2 regions of the Rhizobium sp. BK538 genome follow, and region 2 is predicted to be linked to the other one. Evidence: predicted binding sites of a transcription regulator. Region 2 holds the regulator's gene; the other holds the start of a gene.
The links. The regulator LexA, encoded in region 2, represses DNA repair genes until DNA is damaged. The targets are predictions, from matches to a motif close to TGTTCNNNNTGTGTTCNG.

Region 1: ruvC (crossover junction endodeoxyribonuclease RuvC) is a predicted target of LexA. The motif match lies at 6,019-6,036, and genes of this name have one in related genera.

Annotation. Positions count from the first base shown of each region.
Region 1 is NZ_JACIFT010000003.1:247,862-256,172, reverse strand. Features, by position in the region: gene FHX09_RS05330 (cbb3-type cytochrome c oxidase subunit I) at 1-813, opposite strand, end outside; gene FHX09_RS05325 (cytochrome c oxidase subunit II) at 868-1,677, opposite strand; gene FHX09_RS05320 (cytochrome c family protein) at 1,823-2,209, opposite strand; gene FHX09_RS05315 (LLM class flavin-dependent oxidoreductase) at 2,400-3,401, opposite strand; gene FHX09_RS05310 (methyl-accepting chemotaxis protein) at 3,528-5,837, opposite strand; gene ruvC (crossover junction endodeoxyribonuclease RuvC) at 6,078-6,590, shown strand; gene ruvA (Holliday junction branch migration protein RuvA) at 6,622-7,239, shown strand; gene ruvB (Holliday junction branch migration DNA helicase RuvB) at 7,318-8,311, shown strand, end outside.
Region 2 is NZ_JACIFT010000012.1:73,658-81,968, forward strand. Features, by position in the region: gene pdhA (pyruvate dehydrogenase (acetyl-transferring) E1 component subunit alpha) at 1-12, opposite strand, end outside; gene FHX09_RS16355 (septum formation initiator family protein) at 159-479, opposite strand; gene eno (phosphopyruvate hydratase) at 620-1,894, opposite strand; gene FHX09_RS16365 (HAMP domain-containing methyl-accepting chemotaxis protein) at 2,319-4,163, shown strand; gene kdsA (3-deoxy-8-phosphooctulonate synthase) at 4,187-5,032, opposite strand; gene FHX09_RS16375 (VOC family protein) at 5,029-5,910, opposite strand; gene lexA (transcriptional repressor LexA) at 6,110-6,826, shown strand; gene gltA (citrate synthase) at 8,246-8,311, shown strand, end outside.

The sequences.
Region 1 (8,311 bases), on a different contig from region 2:
GAGGATCGGGCTTCCACCGTCCGACGGGAGTTGCTCGCCCATTTCGACAATTGCCGGCATGAAGAAGCTGGTGCCGAGCAGCCGGTCAAACAGCATCATGACCGCCGCGACGAAGAGCGCCGGAAAGGCAAGCAACGCCATCACGGTCGCGGTGAAAATGCCCCAGACGGTCAATGGCATCCGCATCAGTGTCATGCCGCGCGCGCGCCCCTGCAGTACGGTGACGACGTAGTTCAGCCCGCCCATCGTGAAGCCGATGATGAAGATGATGAGCGACGACAGCATCAGGATGATGCCCCAGTCGCGCCCACCCGGCGTGCCTGATGTCAATGCCTGCGGCGGATAGAGCGTCCAGCCCGCACCCGTTGGACCGCCCGGCGCGAAAAAGCCCGTGACGAGCACGATGACGGCGAGCAGGTAGAGCCAATAGCTCAGCATGTTCGCATAGGGGAACACCATGTCGCGCGCGCCGACCATCAGCGGAATGAGGTAGTTCCCGAAGCCGCCGAGAAAGAGCGCCGTCAGCAGATAGATCACCATGATCATGCCGTGCATGGTGATGAACTGGTAATAATGATCCGCGTCGATGAAGGAAAAATAGCCGGGAAAGCCGAGCTGCAGGCGTATCAGCCAGGAAAGAACGAGCGCTACGAAGCCAATGGCGAACGCCGTCAGGGAATACTGGATGGCGATGACCTTGGCATCCTGGCTGAAGACATACTTCGTCCACCAGCTCTTCGGATGATAGAGCTCGACGTCCGCGACCTCGGCGGGCGGGATGACGTCGCCGGCACTGGTCGGAATATCAACCATCGCATGCCTTCCTTCCTCCTCCCGTCACGGCCGCTCCTCGGCCGCGACGCCGGCCTACTCGGCCGGTTCAACCGCTGCCATCAGCTGCGAGAATGTCTGTTGCTGCGCCAGCCACTCCTGATAGGCGTCCGCCTCGTCGACGACGACCGTTCCTCGCATCTGCGCATGTGCAACGCCGCAAAGCTCCGCGCACAACACCTCGAAGGTGCCCGTTCGCGTCGGCGTGAACCAGAAATAGGTGACCGAGCCTGGGATCATGTCCATCTTGGCGCGGAACTCCGGAACATAGAAATCATGCAGCACGTCGATCGAGCGCAGGTGGACACGGATCGGCTTGCCGATCGGGAGATGCAGTTCGCCGCCTGCGATGATGATGTCGTCCAGGCCGGCCGGATCGTTCCTGATCACGCCGAGAGGGTTTTCGGCGGAAACGGCACGATTGTCCGCCCTGCCCAGCTGACCGTCGGCGCCCGGCAACCGGAAATTCCACAGCCATTGCTGACCGATGACTTCGACTTCTGCCGCTCCCGCCGGGACGGTGATGAACTGGTTCCAGACGACGAGGCCCGGCGCGAGCATCGCTCCCACGCCAAGGGCCGTGCTGCCGGCAAGCCACCATTCCAGGCGCTTGTTCTCCGGCTCGTAGGCCGCCCGGTTACCGGGCCTATGCCGAAAACGATAGATGCAATAGGCCATGAAAGAGATCACGGCGACGAAGACGATACCGGTGATCCAGAACGTGATGATGATGGTATTGTCGATGTAGTTCCAGTTCGAGGCGATCGGAGTCCACCACCACGGGCTGAACAAGTGGAATGCCACCGACCCGACAACGATCAGAACGAGAACCAGCACGACAACCATGCGTTCCTCCCAAGCCCCTGCCGGCCGCGGAAAATACCCGCAATCCGTCGGCACTTACGTTAGGACTATCTCATAAACAGGACATCACGGCAATGGCACGAGAGGAACCTCGCCAGACTGTCGACGAAGCTTCAATAAGCTGATTTTATTTCGAGAATTGCTTGAGATAGGCGATCAGATTGAGAATCTCGCCGTCGTCCTTCAGACCGATGAACACCATCTTTGTGCCCTTAACCTTCAGCTTTGGGTTGTGAAGATAATCGCGTAACGAATTTTCATCCCAGACCAACCCGGCTGTGCCTGCGGCCTTCATCGCGGGCGAATAGGCAAAATTCGGATGCGTGCCGGCGGTTCGGCCGAACAGGTGGTTCAACGACGGACCCACCTTGTTCTTGTCGGTATCCGCCACATGACAGACCGCGCACTTCTTGAATACCGTTTCCCCGGCCGCCGCATCGCCTTCTTGGGCAATGGCGGCCGAAGCGGGAAGACAGATCAGTGAAATCAAAACAGCAAGACCACGGTAACGCATAGCAAGCCTGATCCTCCAAAGGTTGCTCGAAACCGACCGCGCGCGATTTGCGGCGTGCGCCGTCCATCACATTTGTATCGCCGCAATGTCGTGCAAACGACATGTGTGATCAAGCAAAGCTATGGTCCGGCGGCGTTAAGTCAATTCACACAAATGGCTGTGGGATCTGAACCGCCCGGGATGCGCGACATTAGGCCGCAGCGCGGAGGAAGTTTCCGAGCCCAGCAAAAAGCTCGACCGATTTCAATCTTGCCTCGACGTCATGGATCGGCATCGAAATGATGACCTCGTCGGCTTCCGTCTCGGCCAGGAACTGTGTGAGCTTTGCTTCAGCCGTCTTCTGCGAACCGACGACGGCGTAGCGAAGCGTATGCTCCACGGTCAGCTTTTCCATCGGCGACCAGAAGCTCTCCATATCCTCGACCGGGCGCGGGAACTGACCGCGCACGTTGCGACGCAGGTTGACGAACTGCTGCTGGGCGGAGGTGAAATGATACTGCGCCTCCTCATCCGTCGCGGCGACTGAACCCATGACGCCGACCATGACATAGGGCTTGTCGAGTACGGCAGACGGCTTGAATCGGCTGCGGTAGATGTCGATGGCATCGAGCAGCGAATCCGGCGCGAAGTGCGAGGCGAAGGCATAGGGCAGCCCGAGCATCGCGGCGAGCTGTGCGCTATAGAGGCTGGAGCCAAGCAGCCAGATCGGCACGTTGGAATTCATGCCTGGAACAGCGAGGGTCGCCTGGTTCTCAATCGGCGCGCCAAGCAGCTGCTGCAACTCGACGACATCGTTCGGGAAGCTCTGCGCCCCGGCGTCGAGATTGCGCCGCAGCGCCTGTGCGGTACGCATGTCGGTGCCGGGCGCCCGGCCAAGACCGAGATCGACCCGGCCCGGGAACAGCGCCTCCAGCGTCCCGAATTGCTCGGCAATGACCAACGGCGAATGGTTCGGTAGCATGATGCCGCCCGAGCCGATACGAATGCGCTTGGTCGCGGCGCCGACATGGCCGATCACGACAGCCGTCGCCGCGCTGGCAATCCCCGGCATGCCATGATGTTCCGCCAGCCAGAAACGGCTGTATCCGAATTCTTCGGCCTTCTGCGCCATGCGCGCCGAACTCTCGAGCGACTGGCGGATCGTCCCGCCTTCTGGAACGGGAGAGAGATCAAGAATGGAAAAGGGAACCATGGCGAAGCCTGTCGGTCGTTGAAAGGACAGGTTTATGTAGGTCTGGATGCCGCCCATTCCAAACAACTCGGAAAAGAAAGAGGGCCGGTCTCCCGGCCCTTTCGTTCACTCTGCCAATCGACCTGCTCAGGCCCGACGTCTAAGGACGTGCACCGCAGCACTCTGGTGCGCCTGCGTCAGCGTAAAATTCGCCAGCTGACGGTCCATTTCGACCGCTTCGGTGGCTAGCCGGTGAATCGCTGCCGTTGTTTCCTCGACCATGGCAGCGTTCTGCTGCGTCATCGCCTCCAGTTCGGATACCGCCGTGTTGATCTGGCGCAGCGTGTCGGCTTCCTCGCGGGTCGTTTCCATGATCTCGCTGATCTGGCCGTTGATCGCCTCGACATGGCTGCCGATCCCGGTCAGCGCGTCGCCGGCACGCTCGACGAGGGATACGCCCATTTCCACCTCATGCGTGGACTTTTGCAGCAGGCTCGCGATCTCCTTTGCAGCGCTCGATGAACGCTGCGCCAGTTCACGCACTTCCATGGCGACGACTGCAAAGCCCTTGCCGGATTCGCCTGCGCGCGCTGCCTCGACGCCGGCATTGAGCGCCAAAAGGTTGGTCTGGAAGGCAATCGCATCGATAACGGCGATGATCGAATTGATCTGGCGCGACGAGGCCTGGATCGCCTCCATCGCGGCAACCGTCTCGCGCATGATCTGGCTGGAGCCGGTCGTCTCCCGCTTGGCGTCACGGGCGATCCGTTCGGCCTGTTCGGCACGCTCGATCTGAACGCGGACCGACTGGGTGATTGCATCGATGGCGTTTGCAGTCTCGGTGATCGAGGCGGCCTGGCGCTCGGTGCGGCCGGCCAGCTCATCGGCACCGGTGCGCATTTCCTCGGAGCCCGCACGCACCGCCATGGAGTTGCCGCCGATTGCCGTCATCGTTTCGCTGAGCACCGCCAAGGCTTCATTGAAATTGACGCGAAGGCTTTCGAGTTCGTTCGGGAAGCGCGTCTCGATCTGATAGGCAAGATCGCCATTGGCAAGATGGTGCAGACCCTCGTCGATCGCTTGAACGACCTCCTGCAGTGTCCGGGCCTCAGCCTCGCGCTCGGCCATATGTTGCTGGCGATCCCGTTCCGCGCGCGCTCGCGTTTCGTTGCTGGCAGCTTCGAGCTCGCGGCTTTCGACCAGCGACTGCTTGAACCGCGCCAAGGCCTTGGCCATCGTGCCGATTTCGTCGCCGCGGTTCTGGCTACCGATCTCGACTTCCAGATTGCCATCGGCAACATCGCGGGTGGCGCCGGCAAGGCGAGCAAGCGGCGAGAAGAGCAATTTGGTGATTGCCCACGTCGCAACGGCCATGACGACGAGGACACCGAACGCGATCATCGTCAGCAGAGTGGCGATTTCCAAGGAGCCGGCGTTAAGCTCGCTGAGGCGCACGCTTTCCACGACGAGGAAGCGCGAACCCTTATAATCGATGCCGCGGACATAGGCTCGCGCCGAGCCATCGGCGCGATCGAAGTCGTCGACCGTCATGCCCTTTGCCGACAACGCGTCCTTCGCGAATGTGAAAGGCGCGGTATCGAGCGTCACGAGCTGGCCGGTCGCGTTGACGCCAATCGCCGAGCCGTCATCCGAGATGATTGCCGCCTGCGCCGTGCTGTCGGCCACGATGCCCTTGGCGAGAATGCTGGTAATGATGTCTTCGCGCACCTTGAAGAGCATCACGCCCTTCGCGGCGCCGAGCTTGACGATCGGCACGGCATAGAAGATTGCCGACCTGCCGCTTGCGGCATCGACGCGAAGACCGGAGAAGCCCGTGGGGGCGGAATCATCCGTCGCCTTCGCGGTGTTCTCGATCGCCTTGGCGAAGGCGAGACCGGCGCCGGTCGACTTCCAGGCATCGGTCTTCAGGTTTTCGGCGAAATCGTCGTTCTTCTTGTAGGAGTAGAGGACGTTCCCGTCGAGATCGGCAATCAGCAGGTCGCTGAAGGCGGTGTTTTCGAGGTCCCGAGCCACTTCGCTCTGCGTCGTCTCATGGTTGGAATAGTAGAAGCCGCTTGGCGCCTCCGGCTTCATCAGCTTCTCGCGCTGGTCGGCCGGGTTCGGATTGTTGGTAATGAACACCTTCTTCAATTCGGCGCGGGTATCGCCCGACGTCTTCTCGATGGTCTTCCAGCCGCTCTTCAGGCTCGTGATCGACATCTGCAGCGCTTCGATGCGCGCAATCGAGTTTGCCTGGTTTTCCAGTTGCTTCAGCTGATCCTGCAGCATGTCGCCGCGGAAGATCAGGACGCTCTCCTTTGCCTTGAGGGCCTGTTCGCCGGAAATACGGCTGCTGGCGAAGTAAGCGAGAACGTTGATGACCGCAATCGAGAGCGCGGTGAGCAGAATGAAGGTAGCGATGACCTTGAAGGACAGGGATTGAAATCTCTGAACCATGAACGATGAACCCTTCCGGAACGGCACATGCCGGCAGAACGCGGAACGTCCGACCGGTTGACCTGTAAACAGAACACGGGAGCCTTGCCTTCTGTGGAAGGGAGCTCCTCTGACATTTTATGGTTCAAAGTCGGCTATGGAGCTTAAATTGCCGTAAACAGCCGCCCTGAAAAACAACGAATGTTTTTGTTTTGTTCACTTATCGATGGCAGTTATTTCGTGACTGCAATAGGGTGAAGCATGCAAAATACGATTCGCATCATCGGCGTCGATCCGGGCCTGCGCCGCACGGGCTGGGGAATTATCGACACGCTCGGCAACTCCTTGCGCTTTGTCGCATCCGGCACGGTGACCTCGGACGGAGACATGGATCTAGCCTCGCGCCTTTGCCAACTGCACGATGGATTGGCGGATGTCGTGCATAGCTACCAGCCGGATGAGGCTGCCGTCGAACAAACTTTCGTCAACAAGGATGCCGTTGCGACGCTGAAGCTCGGCCAGGCCCGTGGCATTGCAATGCTCGTCCCCGCTCGCGCCGGCCTGCCGGTTGCCGAATATGCCCCGAACGCCGTCAAGAAGGCGGTCATCGGCGTCGGCCACGGCGAGAAGAAACAGATCCACATGATGCTGAAGATCCTGATGCCGAAGGTCGAATTCAAAGGCGACGACGCGGCCGACGCGCTGGCGATCGCCATCTGCCATGCTCACAACCGCGGTAGCAGCCGCATGCGGCAGGCAGCGCTTGCCGGCTAATCTTCACTGAGAACCCACACGGACCAAATGCATGATCGGCAAGCTTAAAGGCACCATCGAAGAAATCGGCGACGACTATGTCCTCGTTGATGTCCACGGCGTCTGCTACGTCGCCTTCTGCTCGGCGCGCACCCTGTCCCGCCTCGGTTCGGTGGGCGAGGCCTGCGTGCTCTTCATTGAGACCTACGTTCGCGAAGACCAATTGAAACTCTTCGGTTTCATGACCGCCCTGGAGAGGGAATGGTTCAATCTTCTGCAAAGCGTTCAGGGGGTTGGTGCGAAGGTGGCTCTCGCCGTGCTGTCGACGCTGCCCCCGAGCGAACTTGCCAACGCCATCGCGCTGCAGGATCGTACGGCCGTCTCGCGCGCCCAGGGTGTTGGCCCCAAGGTTGCCGTGCGCATCGTCACCGAACTTAAGAATAAGGCGCCGGCCTTCGCAGGCGAAGCCTCCGGCACCATCGGCCTCAAGCAGGAGCTCGGCGAAGGCGTCGCCGCCGCCCCGGTCGCGGACGCGGTTTCCGCGCTGACAAACCTCGGTTATTCGCGTGATCAGGCGGCCAACGCCGTTGCCGCAGCGATGAAAACCGCCGGTGAAGGCGCTGACAGCGCGAAGCTCATCCGGCTCGGGTTGAAGGAATTGGCTCGCTGATCCCTCTGCCCAGGCGGGTGTCAAAGCCGCTGGCTTGGTGTATTGGTCACGAGCGTTTGAAGATTGGGAAATGTCAGCATGAGTGAAGCCGCGCGCCTGATATCCTCGGAAAAGCGAGGAGAGGACCTGGATGTGACGCTGCGGCCGCAATCGCTTGATGAGTTCACCGGCCAGGCGGAGGCGCGTGCGAATCTGAAGGTCTTCATAGAGGCGGCGAAGAATCGCGGCGAAGCACTCGACCATGTGCTTTTCGTCGGCCCGCCCGGCCTCGGCAAGACAACGCTTGCGCAGATCATGGCGAAGGAACTCGGCGTCAATTTCCGCTCCACCTCCGGCCCGGTTATCGCCAAGGCAGGTGATCTTGCTGCCCTTCTGACCAATCTCGAGGAGCGCGACGTGCTCTTCATCGACGAAATCCACCGCCTCAACCCGGCTGTCGAGGAAATCCTTTATCCCGCGATGGAGGATTTCCAGCTCGATCTCATCATCGGCGAAGGCCCTGCCGCGCGCTCGGTCAAGATCGACCTGTCGAAATTCACCCTCGTCGCGGCAACGACGCGTCTCGGCCTTTTGACCACGCCGCTGCGCGACCGTTTCGGCATTCCCGTCCGTCTTAGCTTCTACACCGTCGAGGAACTGGAGCTGATCGTGCGGCGCGGCGCGCGCCTGATGAACCTTCCCATGACCGATGAGGGTGCGCGGGAAATCGCCCGTCGCGCCCGCGGCACGCCGCGTATTGCCGGTCGCCTGTTACGCCGCGTGCGCGATTTCGCCGAAGTGGCGAAGGCCGAGGCCGTCACCCGCGAGATTGCCGACGAGGCGTTGACGCGGCTGCTCGTCGACAATATGGGCCTCGACCAGCTCGACAAGCGTTATCTCAACATGATCGCGGTCAATTTCGGCGGCGGCCCCGTTGGAATCGAGACCATCGCCGCGGGGCTCTCCGAACCGCGCGATGCGATCGAGGACATCATCGAGCCTTACATGATTCAGCAGGGCTTCATCCAGCGTACCCCACGCGGCCGCGTTCTGACGGCGACCGCCTGGAAGCATCTCGGCATGCAGCCCCCGA
Region 2 (8,311 bases):
TCGCGGCGCCATTCACCCCTCCCTACGGGTTTGTCGGTTCTTTGGTGGCGCGTACCATAGGGAAGAAATTTCGCCGCAGCAATGCCATAAATGCATGGCTCGTATTCATGAGTAAACTACTGATAAACAAGACTTTATTTCAGTTAACTGAATTTCGGTTAATTGGAATAGTGATTGAATATGACGATCTCGTCGGCACGAGAAACATTCAGCTGAAGACGCGCTTTCTCGTCCAGCATATCCTTGTCCATCGAACCGTCGCTCAGCAGCGCGACCTGCTTTTCGAGATGCTCGCGCTTGCCCTTCAGAACCGCCAACTCCCTTTCACGCGCTATCCGCTGGCGCTCGAACCCCTCGGTTGCCCGCAGACCGTAATCACCGTGGATGCAATGATAGCCGAAGTAGGAGAGAAACGCGACCGTCATCGCCGGAACGACGAAACGACCGATCTTTTTCTTTTTGTGATGCTTTGTCCACATAAACGCACGCTCGAACGCATTACCTCGATGCGTCCAAGACTACCGGGCAGAGATTAACTGTCCGTTGACTATGAAAAATTAAGCAAGAAAAGACCCGCGCCTTTGGGACGCGGGTTCGAAGTCGTTGAAATCAGATGCGATTAGCCGCGGATGATCGAACGGCCGGCGTAGCGGGCCTGCGGGCCGAGGCCTTCTTCGATGCGGATCAGCTGGTTGTACTTGGCAAGACGATCCGAACGCGATAGCGAACCGGTCTTGATCTGACCGCAGTTGGTGGCAACGGCCAGATCGGCAATCGTCGAATCTTCGGTTTCGCCCGAGCGGTGCGACATGACCGCAGTGTAGGCAGCCTTGTGGGCAGTGTTGACGGCGTCGAGGGTTTCCGTCAGCGAGCCGATCTGGTTGACCTTGACGAGGATCGAGTTGGCAACACCCATGCGGATACCGTCGCGAAGACGAGCCGAGTTGGTGACGAAGAGATCGTCGCCGACCAGCTGAACCTTCTTTCCGGCCAGATCCGTCAGAGCCTTCCAGCCGTCCCAATCATCTTCGGCCATGCCGTCTTCGATCGAGATGATAGGGTACTGGGCCGCGAGCTGTGCAAGATATTCGGCCATGGCACCCGATTCCAGCGTGCGACCTTCGCCTTCGAGGACGTACTTGCCGTCCTTGAAAAATTCCGTCGAGGCGCAGTCGAGGCCGAGGCTGATGTCGTCGCCCGGCTTGTAGCCGGCTTTCTCGATGGACCTCATGATGAAGTCGAGGGCTTCAGGCGCGCTCTTCAAGCCCGGCGCGAAGCCACCTTCGTCGCCGACGTTGGTGTTGTGACCCTGAGCCGACAATTCCTTCTTAAGGACGTGGAAGACTTCCGAGCCCATGCGGACGGCCTCGCGGATGGAATCGGCGCCGATCGGAAGGATCATGAATTCCTGGAAGTCGATCGGATTGTCGGCATGCGCACCACCGTTGATGATGTTCATCATCGGAACCGGCAGAAGATGGGCGCTCGCACCGCCGACATAGCGGTAAAGCGGCAGGCCGGAAGCCTGAGCAGCCGCCTTGGCAACGGCGAGCGACACGCCGAGGATGGCGTTGGCACCGAGACGCGACTTGTTCGGTGTGCCGTCCAGCTCGATCATGATGTTGTCAATCTGGATCTGGTTTTCGGCGTCGATGCCACCGATCGCGTCGAAGATTTCCGTATTGGCGGCTTCGACGGCCTTTTCAACACCCTTGCCGAGATAGCGCTTGCCGCCATCACGCACTTCGACGGCTTCGTGAGCACCGGTCGAAGCGCCCGACGGCACCGCCGCGCGGCCCAAGCTGCCATCTTCGAGATAGACATCGACTTCGACGGTCGGGTTGCCACGGCTGTCGAGAATCTCGCGGGCGATAATGTCGGTAATTGCGGTCATCGGCTCTTCCTGCTCGAGGGTGGATAAATCGTTCGAAGCCTGTTTAATCGAAGGCACGCAAATTACAATGCCACACCGACGACACACGGCACGTCACGGACCTATCGCGCGAATATGTCAGGCTTTTGAAGAGGCGCGTCACGGCATCCTTCCGCTGCCCCTGCTCCAGTGTTTCGAAACTTCAGGTTTTGAAAACAAGTCACCACATTCAATGTGGTTGCAAATTTATCGATCAGTAACCAATTAATATTACAATTAATCCTCGATGAGGAAATACTGCCTGTCCTCCGGTAAGTAGTATTGCATGATGCACTTCCTTATGCGGTTCAATTCCGCCTGTTTATAGAGATTCTAAACTCCCTCCAAACTCCAAGCCATTTCAATAAACAACACCTGTTCGCTGTTAGAATTTACGGGGCGCCGGATGAAACTCAATATTGCTCGCAGCCTTGCCATCTTCGCGGCCGTCGTCACCGCAGGATTGATCACGTCGATCGGCATTCAGAATTACGCCTTCAACAAGCTGCGGGTGAACGGCGAGATGTATCAGCAGATCGTCTACGGAAAGGATCTCGTTGCCGATATCCTGCCGCCACCTCTCTATATTGTTGAATCCTACATGCTCGCACTTGAGGCGGTGCAGCGTCCTGAAGTCGCGCGGAAGAATATCGAGCGCATCCAGACTGTCCTGAAGCCCGCCTATAAGGATCGCCGCAAATATTGGTCGGAAACAGCGCTCAGCGCCGACCTCAAGGAAAAACTCCTGAACGATGTCCTCGTCAAAGGCGACGTGTTCTGGAAGGTGATGGCAGAAGAACTCGCCCCAGCCATTCTCAAGAACGACGCCGCCGTCATCCCGGCGGCTTTCGAGAAGCTTTCAACGAATTTCCATATTCATGAAGAGGCCGTCAACAAGCTCGTGGATATGGCGAACGCCTTCCTGGCTGCTGCCGAAAAGGATGCCGCCGAACAGACCCGCATCCTCTCCACCATCACGCTCGCGGCAGCAGCTGTCTCGTTTTTCCTGTTGCTCGGCGGCCTTTACGTCTTCCGTCGACGCGCTGTCGTGCCGCTCTCAGCAATGCGCGACTATATGGCGATCCTTGCCGCCGGCGATTATTCGAAGGAAGTGCCCTTCAGCCGCCGCGCCGACGAAATCGGCGAGATGGCGCGCGCCGTCTCCGTGTTCCGCGAAGCCGCCGAGGAACGGAACAATATCCGTGAGCGCCAGGATGCCGAACGCCAGGTCCAGACACAGCGCGATGCGGCGCTCGCCGCCACCAAGGCAGACGAGGAAGCTGCCCGCGAGCGCGTCATCACCAGTCTGAGCCGCGGTCTGGAGCGCCTTTCGGGCGGCGACCTCTCTGTCCAACTCAGCGAGCCCTTCGAAGCGACCTATGAAAAGCTGCGCGAGGAGTTCAACTCGAGCATCCGTACGCTTTCCGGCGCAATGAAAGAAATCTCAGCCGTCACGAATACGGTAGGGACCGGCTCGAGCGAAATCGCGTCGAGCACGGATGATCTGGCCCGGCGAACGGAACATCAGGCCGCCTCACTGGAGCAAGCAGCCTCGGCGCTCGACCAGATCACGGTCACCGTCAAGAATTCATCGGAACGGGCCAACGAAGCGAACGCGATGATGACGGCGACCAAGGAAAGCGCAAGCTACTCGGCGACCGTCGTGCACGAGGCGGTGGCCGCGATGGAGAAGATCGAGACATCATCCGCACAGATCGGCCAGATCATCAACGTCATCGACGAAATCGCCTTCCAGACCAACCTCCTCGCACTGAATGCCGGAGTGGAGGCCGCCCGCGCAGGTGATGCCGGAAAGGGCTTTGCCGTCGTTGCACAGGAAGTGCGCGACCTTGCCGGTCGCTCCGCCAATCTGGCGAAAGAAATCAAACAGTTGATCGAGACCTCTTCCAGCCAGGTTTCAGCAGGCGTCGGCCTTGTCAACCGCACAGGCGAAGCGCTCAGCAATATCGATCAGCAGATTCTCAAGGTCACGGCGCTGATCGAGGGGATCGTGCGTTCTTCCTCCGAACAAACCACCGCGCTCCTGGAAGTCAATGCCGCCATCAACACGATGGACAGTGTCACGCAACAGAACGCGGCGATGGTCGAGCAAACCAGCGCCGCCTGCCGAGAGCTGGGCGACGAGGCGGTGCGCCTCAATCACCTGCTGTCCCGTTTCTGTCTCGACGAAACGGGACAGTCCGCGACCATGGGATATGCCTCCCACAAAAGGATGGCGCTCGCCGGTTGACGGCCGACACCCGTCTGCCGGTTTCAGGCGGCCTTTGCAATCACGTCGAAGGCCAGCAGCTTTTCGAGCAGCCGCGGCATATCCTTCAAATAGACCATGTTCGGCCCGTCGGATGGCGCATTGTCAGGATCTTCGTGCGTTTCTACGAAGACACCGGCGACGCCAACCGCAACGGCTGCCCGTGCCAGCGTCTCCACGAATTCGCGCTGGCCGCCGCTCGAACCGCCCTGCCCGCCCGGCTGCTGCACCGAATGCGTCGCATCGAAAACGACTGGAGCACCCATCGCCGCCATGATTGGCAGCGAACGCATGTCGGAAACCAGTGTGTTGTAGCCGAACGAGGCGCCGCGTTCGCAAAGCAGAATATTCGGGTTTCCGGTCGAGTTCAGCTTGTTGAGAACGTTCTTCATGTCCCAAGGCGCCAGGAACTGTCCCTTCTTGACGTTAACGGCTCGGCCGGTCTTCGCGGCTGCCACTAACAGATCGGTTTGACGGCTCAGGAAGGCCGGGATCTGCAGGACGTCGACGACCGTCGCCACCTCGGCGCACTGCTCCTCGGTATGGATGTCGGTCAGAACCGGAAAGCCGTATTCCTTCTTGAGGTCCGAAAAGACCTCCAGCGCCTGTTCAAGACCTATGCCGCGCTGCGCCGACAGCGAGGTGCGGTTCGCCTTGTCGAACGAGGACTTATAGACGAGGCCGAGACCAAGCTTGTCGCAGAGTTCCTTCAATACACCGGCGACCATGAAGGCATGGTCGCGGCTCTCCATCTGGCAAGGCCCGGCAATCAGGGACAGCTTGCCGGCATTCGAAAAGGTGACGCGGCCGGCGCCTTCGCCGATCACGACTTCGGAATTTGTCTGGCTCATCGTTTCTCCTCGAAGGCGAAGAGCGCGCCCTGTCCGGGCGCCGCCTTCACCAGAATTCGATTGTTCTTGCGCGTATAAGTCATCCCGTTAGCAGCCAAATGCGCTTCTGTCACGGCGAGATCACTGACCTTGAAGACAATGGCGACGCCACGCAGGCCGCGATCATTTGGTGCCGGAATATCGAAGTAGGCATCCAATCCATCTGGGGAGAGAACGCTCACTCTGGCGTTCGGAGTTGTCACACTCGCGCCAAAGGCCTCGTTGGTCACCGGGAGGCCGTGCGCCGCAGCACGCACAAATGGCGCAAATGCTTTTGGGTCCGGCGCGCCAAGAACGATCTCTGCGATCCCACTCACGCCATTTGCGTGCTTTTGCAGCGCTCTACGGTCGGCCGGCAGCGGATTGACGCGTTGGCACGTGAAAAAGAAAAAATCCGGAGCCCGCAGATCGACCGCGAACGCGAGCTTGAACGCAGCGGTGGCCTGAGAGCCGTCAGGCATCTTCATCGGCCGCTCGAACTGCAGCATCTCGCCGCCATTGATCTTTTCGGCAAGGAACCGGGCATGGTCGCGATCAGCATCGGTGGTCGCAAAGACCACCGCCGAGAAACCATCATCCCCGCATCGAAATCGGAAAGCCCGGTCACGCGCAGTGAAGACATTGCCTTTCTTCGCCGACGCCTCGTGCAGCTCCGCGTTGGCGACGCCTAAGGGTTCCAGGTATGTTTCGTCGGCGAAGAATATGCAGGCATTCTCGGTTCCAAAAGGATGCCGGGCATCGGGTGCGACGGTGAATCCCAGCTTTCCCAAGCGCTCGCGCGCAAGTCCGATATTGGAGACCGGCAGCACGATGTGGTCCAGCGGATGTGCTTCGCTCATGGCAAACTCTCCGGAATTTGCGAAGATGTGCGCCGGGCAAGGCAACAATGCAACCCCCTTCTACGCTTTCACTCAAAAGCGACGCAAAAACTGAGCAAGTTGCAGGCAAGTTTTATGAAAATTTAGGCACTTGCGGAACACATATGGAACATATAGTGTCTGTTCTGGCTTTGTTTCACGACTCTGGGGTTCAACTTCGATGCTGACGCGCAAGCAACAGGAGCTTCTTCTCTTCATTCACGAGCGGATGAAGGAATCCGGTGTCCCTCCGTCTTTCGACGAAATGAAGGACGCCTTGGATCTCGCGTCCAAGTCAGGCATCCACCGGCTGATTACTGCGCTCGAAGAACGGGGCTTCATTCGCCGACTGCCTAATCGGGCCCGCGCATTGGAGGTCATCAAGCTGCCGGAGGCATATAATCCGAGCCTCCAGCCCCGCCGCGGCTTTTCGCCGAGCGTTATCGAAGGCAGCCTCGGCAAGCCGCAGCCGGTTGCGCCGCCGAAGCCGGCTGCGCATGCCGACAACGACAGCTCGGCCTCCGTACCGGTTATGGGGCGGATTGCTGCCGGCGTGCCGATTTCGGCAATCCAGAACAATACCCACGACATTACAGTTCCGGCCGACATGCTTGGCCCGGGCGAGCACTATGCGCTTGAGGTGAAGGGCGACTCGATGATCGAAGCCGGCATCTTCGACGGCGACACAGTGATCATCCGCAACGCCAGCACGGCAAATGCCGGCGACATCGTCGTCGCACTCGTCGATGACGAGGAAGCGACCCTCAAGCGTTTCCGCCGCAAGGGCGCCTCCATTGCGCTTGAGGCCGCGAACCCGGCTTATGAAACGCGCATTTTCGGACCCGACCGCGTCAAGGTTCAGGGCAAGCTGGTCGGCCTCATTCGCCGTTATCACTAACGACAGGCAGCTCGTCGTCAAACGTACCGCTTCGACAGTTGTATGCCCGATGCCGCATCCAGGGGCGATCATGCGTGGTATACGAGGTCGTCACGATGGGTGCCCTGGTCGTCTATCCGTATCTCAGCGGTGCCCGAGCGGCGCAAGGTTTCGCCGGTGAATAGCAGTGCGCCCGACCGGCATTCCGTCAGACGAGACGATATCGGCGGTGTCGCACGCAGCGCCGAAGTACACAGGGTTTTCGACGATTGTCAGGACGTAGCCGCTATCATGCGTGGCGGTGCACCAGGCGCCTTTCAGGCATACGAAGCGATTCGTAGCGCCCATCGCAGCCTGACGCAACGCATTGCGAGCATTACGCAGTTCCGCTGCCGAGAAGAGACGTTGAGCTTCACCTTTATTATCCCGCAGCCGAACAGGGCCGACGCCGTCCAATGATCGCGGTGGAGCACCCTTCGCCATTGATCGAAGATGAAGTCAGTCGGATGGAGTCGATTTTTGGTGCAAGGACTTGCCCTTTGACAATCGCGACAAGGCTGCCGTCCTCGGCAATGACAATGTCCCGGGCGACTGCGTCTGCGAGAGCGAGAGCGAGATGATGTAGCGCGCCAGCGGCCACGGCCATCGCCTTCCCGACGCTCGACGCGGCCCGTAATCGTCGTAGCTACAGGTGAATCCAATATGACGGTCGCCCTGCTCTGCGTTTCGAACTGGGCGAAAAGCATTCCCAGAACACCCAATACCCCTGCCTGCGCAAGATTTCGGGCGGCCTTGGCCTGCCGCCAGCGCAATCAGGGCCGACGCGACAATCCATGCTCCCAGGCGGATTGCTGGCGGATCACTTGCGAACTCAAACCAGAGGACGGCGCCAGTCCCGAGGAAGACCGGAGAAAACAGGACAAAGCGCCCATGTTCCATCTCCGTTGCCACAGCGCGTTGAAACCACGATGAGCAGCCGAGAGTCGCGGTCGTACCCCGCGTTGGCCAGGAAACGAGTGACGGCGTGCGGAAGGCGCGGAGGCTTGGGAGTAGATTGAGGCCGGAGAAAATAAGGCTCTGCCGCACGGGCAGGCGCACCCGCGCCCGGAGCGGCCTTTCTCACCTCAAATGGCTTCAACCGCGGCATGCATCTGCGCCCAAAAACAGCCGCCCTTGCAACCACAATGCAAGCTCTCGAGGCTTGAAGCAACAATAATCGATTGAAATCTGAAGGAAAATCGGAAATCAGAAAAGCCAAGGATTATCATTAGCTTCTGCTATGCGCAGGGTACATCGCAGCAGTGCCCAAAAGTTGATACTGCGATGCACAAAATGGCACCACGGTAACTTGGCATTAGGCGCGCGATCATATAGCTATCGTCGACGACGCTTAACCCTATGGCGCTTTTATGGCGCCAACCGCCAGTTTGGAGGATCAGAATGACGGAACAAAGCGCAACACTGAAAATCGGTGATAAATCAGTCGATCTCGCCATCAAGAGCGGC